Regions from separate parts of the Cellvibrio sp. KY-YJ-3 genome, predicted to be linked through region 1. Evidence: predicted binding sites of a transcription regulator. Region 1 holds the regulator's gene; each other region holds the start of a gene.
What was found. Region 1 encodes sigma-54, which starts transcription at its own class of promoters, with help from an activator protein. Its sites were predicted from a motif close to TGGCACANNNNTTGCNNT; they were not measured.
Positions count from the first base shown of each region.

Region 2: the regulator sigma-54 is predicted to act here: its motif matches at 1,036-1,053, upstream of D0B88_RS12440 (flagellar basal body-associated FliL family protein).
Region 3: the regulator sigma-54 is predicted to act here: its motif matches at 1,171-1,188, upstream of D0B88_RS04335 (PEP-CTERM sorting domain-containing protein).

Region 1 covers NZ_CP031727.1:4,125,036-4,127,304, reverse strand. Annotated here, with positions in the region: gene ptsN (PTS IIA-like nitrogen regulatory protein PtsN) at 1-14, opposite strand, end outside; gene hpf (ribosome hibernation-promoting factor, HPF/YfiA family) at 91-381, opposite strand; gene D0B88_RS17505 (RNA polymerase factor sigma-54) at 486-2,138, opposite strand.
Region 2 covers NZ_CP031727.1:2,950,880-2,953,148, reverse strand. Annotated here, with positions in the region: gene fliM (flagellar motor switch protein FliM) at 1-419, opposite strand, end outside; gene D0B88_RS12440 (flagellar basal body-associated FliL family protein) at 430-987, opposite strand; gene D0B88_RS12435 (flagellar hook-length control protein FliK) at 1,223-2,269, opposite strand, start outside.
Region 3 covers NZ_CP031727.1:1,014,510-1,016,778, reverse strand. Annotated here, with positions in the region: gene D0B88_RS04345 (Rrf2 family transcriptional regulator) at 1-170, shown strand, start outside; gene D0B88_RS04340 (NAD(P)/FAD-dependent oxidoreductase) at 174-1,079, shown strand; gene D0B88_RS04335 (PEP-CTERM sorting domain-containing protein) at 1,227-1,844, shown strand; gene D0B88_RS04330 (YhcG family protein) at 1,933-2,269, opposite strand, start outside.

The DNA.
Region 1 (2,269 bases):
TTTTGAATTTGCATGGTAGGAGGTGATTACCAGGAATCTCTCAATTGTTGAGGCAGTGAGCGGAGATGATCTCGCTGCCTCCAGGGTGGGTTAGCGATGACTACGCATCTTTTCTTTGTGCTTGATTAATTGGCGGTCCAGCTTATCGGCCAATGAATCAATTGCTGCGTACAGATCTTCGTGAGTGGCATCCGCAAACAAATCTTTGCCGCTGACATGGATGGTTGCTTCTGCTTTTTGAATCAACTTATCGACGGAGAGGATGACGTGAGTACTGGTAATGCGATCGTGGTGGTGGCTCAGGCGCTCAATTTTGCTGCTGACATAGTCTTTCAGCGAATCGGTAACTTCCAAATGATGACCACTGATATTTATTTGCATAGATACTTCCTCTCGATAGAAACAAAATGGTTGTGATCAGCACAACCTAACAGCTCGTCCGTGATTTTCTTCCGAATTTCGTATTTATAACCGGTTAATGATAATTAAATGGTTTTCCGCTCATTAGAGGGTGGAATATTCAGCGACTCGCGATATTTTGCAATGGTACGACGCGCTACCTGAATTCCCTGTTCCGCGAGCAGGTCGGTGATTTTGCTATCGCTCAACGGTTTTTTGGGGTTTTCCGCACTCACCAACTTTTTAATAATTGCGCGAATCGCTGTTGAAGAGCACTCGCCGCCGCTATCGGTACTAACATGGCTGGAGAAAAAGTATTTCAGTTCGAAGATACCCTGCGGTGTGTGCATATATTTCTGGGTGGTTACCCGCGAAATAGTGGATTCATGCATCTCAACAATTTCAGCGATATCGTGCAGCACCAGCGGCTTCATGGCTTCGGGGCCGTAATCGAGAAACCCGCGTTGTTTTTCCACAATACAACTGGCTACTTTAAGCAGAGTCTCATTGCGGCTCTGTAAACTTTTCAGGAACCAGCGGGCTTCTTGCAAATTATCCTTGAGAAATGTGTTGTCGCTGCTCGAGTCCGCGCGCTTTACCATGGAGGCATAATTGGAATTGATACGCAGGCGCGGTGCAATTTCCGGGTTTAATTCAACAATCCAGCGGCCATCGCGCTTTTCAACGAACACATCCGGTACTACATATTCCGTGTCACCACTGGCAATAATATCGCCTGGGCGAGGGTTTAGGCTTTGGATCAGGGTGATGGCCTGGCTCAACTCGGCCTCTTTCAGTTTGGTGCGGCGCATTAACTGACGGTAGTCGCGACTACCCAATATAGGCAAGTAAAGTTTGGCGATTAATTTTGCCGAATCCAAAAAGGGTGTTTTGGGGTCAAACTGTTGTAACTGCACCAATAAACATTCAGATAAGTTTTGGCTGCACACACCGCAGGGATCAAACTGCTGCAGCCGGTGTTGAACTGCAACAACTTCATCCAGTTCCAGCTCTTCAAAATCGCCACGCATTCCTTCGAATATTTCTTCGATGGTAATAGACAGCATGCCGCTGGGTTCAACCGCGTCGATAATTGCCATCGCTAACACCCGGTCGCGATCTGACATGGGCGTTAAATTGAGTTGCCACATCAAATGATCATAGAGTGAGTCGGTAACAGCGCGACGACTTTCAAAATCATTGTCTTCATTATCGTAGTTGCTGGAGCTGCCGGTTGATGAGGTTTGGTAAACATCGTCCCAGCTGGTATCTACCGGTAAATCGCTGGGAATCGAGTCGCTCCAGTCACCGCTGTCGGCGCTGAAACTATCGCCTTCACCATAGACATCGCTATCACCAAAGGATTCCCCATCGCTAAAGCTTTCGCCCTCGCCAAAACTTTCAGATTCGCCGTAGCCAGGTTCGTTGAAGTTATCAGCGGTTGATGACGAGAAATTGTCGCTGGCACTGAAGTCGGCGCTATTGTCGGTGCCGGATTCTGCAGCAATTTCCTGTTGGCGGGTGTAATCAATCTTATCGTCCGCACTGCCTTCATAATCGCTGCTGGTAGTTGCTGAGTCAAAACCTTCCTCAACTTCCAGCATGGGATTGGATTCGAGTGCCTCCTGGATTTCCTGTTGAAGATCCAGCGTGGAGAGCTGCAAAAGACGTATCGCCTGTTGCAGTTGGGGAGTCATTGTCAGCTGTTGGCCGAGTTTAAGCTGGAGAGATTGTTTCATTGTTGTAGCAACAAACCCTTATTTAACGCGGGATGGAAAACATCTGTTAGGTGGAGTTTAGTCAGGGTTTGCGCTTCAAGCAACATACTTAAGCAAGCTTTATGCCTAGTAGCCAAATAATATTACTTGTC
Region 2 (2,269 bases), 1.2 Mb from region 1:
CCTTCAATTTTTGCGTGACGGCCATCGCCACCAAAAAAATTGTCCACTAATTTAAATACCAAACGCGCATCCAGAATAATTAATGCCGTACCGCGCAGCGGGCGAAACTTCACCATATTTAAACTGGTAGGCACATAAAGTGTGTGCACGTATTCGCCAAACTTTTGAATTTGCACGCCGCCAACCGAAACATCGGCGGTGCGACGCAACAGGTTGAACATACTGATGCGAGTGTAACGCGCAAAACGTTCGTTGATCATTTCCAGCGTAGGCATACGCCCACGCACAATACGATCCTGACTGGTCAGGTCATAGGTTTTGACCGTACCCGGTTCTATGTCCGAGTCGGTATCTATATCGCCGTCATCGACACCATGAAGGAGCGCGTCAATTTCGTCTTGCGAGAGTAAATCTTGCACGGCGGTTTCCTTATTGCATTACAAAATTGGTGAACAGAACTTGCTCAATCGTCGCGAGCGGGACTTCTTTCTCGGGGTCGCTGGCAGCCAGTGCATCCTGTTCTTTTTTTAGCAGTGCTTGAATAACTACCAAGGAGTCGGCTTTAAGTTGCTCTTTACCTTCCGGCGTTTGCAACTCATCAAAATTTTTACTGCTTAACAACATCACCAAGCCGTTGCGAATAGCGGGCATGTGCAGGGTTAATAAACTTTCCAATGCCGGGTCGCGGTATAAAAGTGTAATCGCTGCCTGTAGATAACGCTGACGACCGTTAACGGTAAAGTTAATGGTGAAATTGGGGGTCATTTCAAAATAAATAGCCGGAGCTAAGGTAGGTGCAGGTGCTTCATCAGCGGCTGGAGTTTCGGCGGCGGGTGGTGACAACATTTTAAGCGCAATCACAGTCCCCCCCACAGAAAGCGTAACCAGTGCCACAGCCACACCAATCATCAATAGGAGTTTTTTCTTTTTCTTGGTTGCATCGGCATCAGCGCCGGCATCGTTTGCTTTTTTGGGGGCCTGAGCCATGTCAAAACTCCGTCACTTTCTTGGGCTAATAGCGGACTTAAAAGAGGTCGAGCAATACTTATGCCAGTATCGCCCTAGGAAGCTTAGCAGTGGAACCGGGCTTTGCGAAGTTTAGCGCGGGAAATAGCCTATAAAAGCGAGAAAAAACAATGCGCTAGCGTGTGCCCTGAATCAGGGGCACACGCCAGAATGCTTATGCAATGGAGGATTGAGTGTTTAAGAAAGAAAGTTTGGATCAGGCGTAATGATCCACCAAGCGATTAGAGACAAGTATCGAACTGGTTAATGGCGCAAGCTCCTCATCCTCTGCAGCTGATGTTCCATTTTTTCTCGCTTCACCCCGCTCCTGATCTTGCTGGGCAAACGATTTATCCGAGACATCAACATCCACCAGATTTAACCCCTGCTCCGAAAACATCTCGCGCAAGCGGTTTAATTGTTGATCCAATACTTCGCGCACCGCAGGGTGAGGACTGGTGAAGCTGACGTTTACCTGCTCCTGATTAACGCTGACTCTCACCTGCATCGGCCCCAGCTCGGGTGGGTCGAGGCGAATTTCTGCTGCACTGACATTTTGCGCCGCCAGCCATAACACCCGCTCACCTACCGCCTGACCCCATTGCGGTTGCCCAAGAGCGACCGGCACACCGGTTTGCACCACAAAACTTCGTGCCGCCGGTGACGGAGCTTCATTCAAGCGACTGAGCGCCTCCACGGCAGGAGCCGCAGCAGTTAATGCCTTGGGCAAATCCCCTGCCGGTGAGCCTTTATCCAGCGAGCTGGCACTGGCTTCAGCCAGCTTGTTCATAATGGTTTTGGCGTTCAGTAACAGCAAATCGGGGTTATCTGACACCTCCCCATCAGCCACTAACAATTCCGAATCACCCTCTTGTGAAAGCGCCAAGATTTCCCCTTCCGCCATCAACTCAGGGGTTAGCAAGTTTGTAGATACGCCATTATTAGCCAGCGATGTTAGGGGTGACGCTGCAGTACCACTGAGGGGCGTACCAGACATAGCTGCCAACTGATTAGCAAATGCTGGAGGCAATATCGCCTCAGTATCAGCTGCCGGGTTTAACACCCCCGCAAGCTGAAGTTCAGACACCAATTCCGGCGTAGTTTCAGCAAGCGAAACTCCCGGTTGTTCCAGGCTCAGCAGAAAACCCTCTATATTTTCTTCCAGCGGCAGGCTGGTAGCATCGGTATTTGTCACGATTAGCTGGTCATCAACCAATTCCGTTAGGAGCGCGGCTTCTGTATCTGTCGATAGTCCAGATGCTAA
Region 3 (2,269 bases), 1.4 Mb from region 1:
AAGCGGCGGTGAATAGCGCGCTCAACCACGCATTTCTGGAGGCCGAAACCCTGCTGCTCAACCATTTCCGCAGCGTCACCCTCGCGCAGCTCAGCGAGGATTTCCACCAACGCATGCAAGCCCGTGGCTTCTCCGGTAGCCATGAACACGCCATTTTTCCCGAGGAGTAAACCATGCAAACATTTGATGTGATTGTGATTGGCGGCAGCTATGCCGGTATGGCGGGCGCACTGCAATTGGCGCGCGGGCGACGCCAAGTGGCGGTGATTGATGCCGGCATTCGCCGCAACCGTTTTGCCGCCCATTCCCACGGGGTGTTGGGGCAGGACGGCAAATCCCCCGCACTGATCGCCAGCGAAGCCAAAGCCCAACTGCTGCTTTACCCCAACCTCAGCTGGATAGAAGGCACCGTGGAGCGCGCGGAAAAAGTCGGCGATTTATTCCAGGTCACCACCCGCGACCAGCAAACCCTGAGCGCCAAACGCCTGCTGCTCGCCACCGGTGTAAGCGATCACTTACCCGCCATCACCGGCCTGCAAGACCGCTGGGGCAAAACCGTTTTTCATTGCCCCTACTGCCACGGCTACGAACTCAACCAGGGCCCACTGGGCGTACTCGCGGTGAGCGAAGCCTCGCTGCACCAGGCGTTATTAATTCCCGATTGGGGCCCAACCACGCTGTTCACCAACAATTGTTTTACGCCGGATGAACTCCAGCTAAAACAACTGGCCGCACGCCATGTGCGCCTGGAAACCGAAGCCGTGACCGAAATTACCGGCGAGCAGGCCGCCGTGGTGAAACTCGCCAATGGCCGGTTGGTGGAATTGGCCGGGCTGTTTGTTGCCTCACTCACCAAACCCGCCAGCCCCATCGCGCAGGAGTTAGGCTGCGAACTGGCTGAAAGCCCGGTAGGGTTTTATGTGAAAACCGACGATTTCAAACAGACCTCAATCCCCGGTGTATTTGCCTGCGGCGATTTAGGCCGGGCGATGGGCAGCGTGACCTTTGCCATTGGCGATGGCGCGCAAGCGGGTTTTGCCATCCATCGCTCGCTGATTTTTGAAGGCTTGCCGGGGTAAAACCGGATTGGCAGCGAAAAGTGTCGGGTAATTATGCATTTGTGATTTTGCCAAATTCAATGAACTGATAGGAATCAATTACTTGCGACTATGGCGTCAAAATTGCTATACATACCCTGTCACAATAACTTACATCGGGAATCTGTTATGAAAATCAAACAACTCATCAGCCTTGGCGCAGCCGCACTTTTCAGTGTTGGCGCCAACGCAGGCATCATTTTTCAGGACAACTTTGACGCAGAAGCAGGTGCAGCAGGCACTTCCACCCTCAACTACAACGCGTTCAGCAACTGGAGTGTATCCGGCGGTAGCGTTGATGTCGTCGCCAATACCAACGGCTGGGGCATCACCTGTGCGGGCGGTAGCGGTAAATGTGTGGATCTGGACGGTTCAAGTGGTAATGCCGGCATACTGACCAGCTCGCTCTTGTCACTTGCCGCAGGTACTTACAACCTGAGCTTCGACATTTCCGGCAACCAACGTGGCGGATCTGCGGACAGCTTCACCCTGGCCCTGGGTGGATTCCTGAGTGAATCATTCACCCTGAGCCCCACCGCGCCATGGCAAACCGTGACCCGCAGCTTCACCGTAAGCAGCAACACTGCTAACTCCATCGTGTTTAACCACGCTGGCGGCGACAACATCGGCATCATGCTCGACAACGTCTCCCTGAGCAAAACCGAAGTTCCAGCACCAGGCACTCTTGCGCTGTTCGGTTTAGGTTTGATCGGTTTAGGTTTTGCCCGTCGTAACGCGCGCAAATAAACCAAACACAGATTGACCAAAAACGGCTCCCTCGGGAGCCGTTTTTGTTGGTGTAAATTGCATCGCTACGTAATTGGTGCAACCAAAATCAAACATCATATTTGGCTCGCATTTCTCCAATTTGTCCTTCAATTAACTGCCGTTCGCGCTCTAACTCGCGCTTTAATTCTTCTTCACTCGGCAGTAGAGTTAAGTATTTGGACGCAAACAATTGCTGGCTGTCTTTTAACACTGAATATTGCGCAACCGTTTGGTTGTGTTGGCTGCATAGAATCAAACCGATGGTGGGGTTATCTTCTGGCCCGCGTTTTTGCTCTTCATAAAGGCGCACATACATATCCATTTGCCCAACATCTTGATGACTGAGTTTATTCAATTTTAAATCCACCAAAACAAAACACTTCAGTAGGTAATTGTAAAAAACG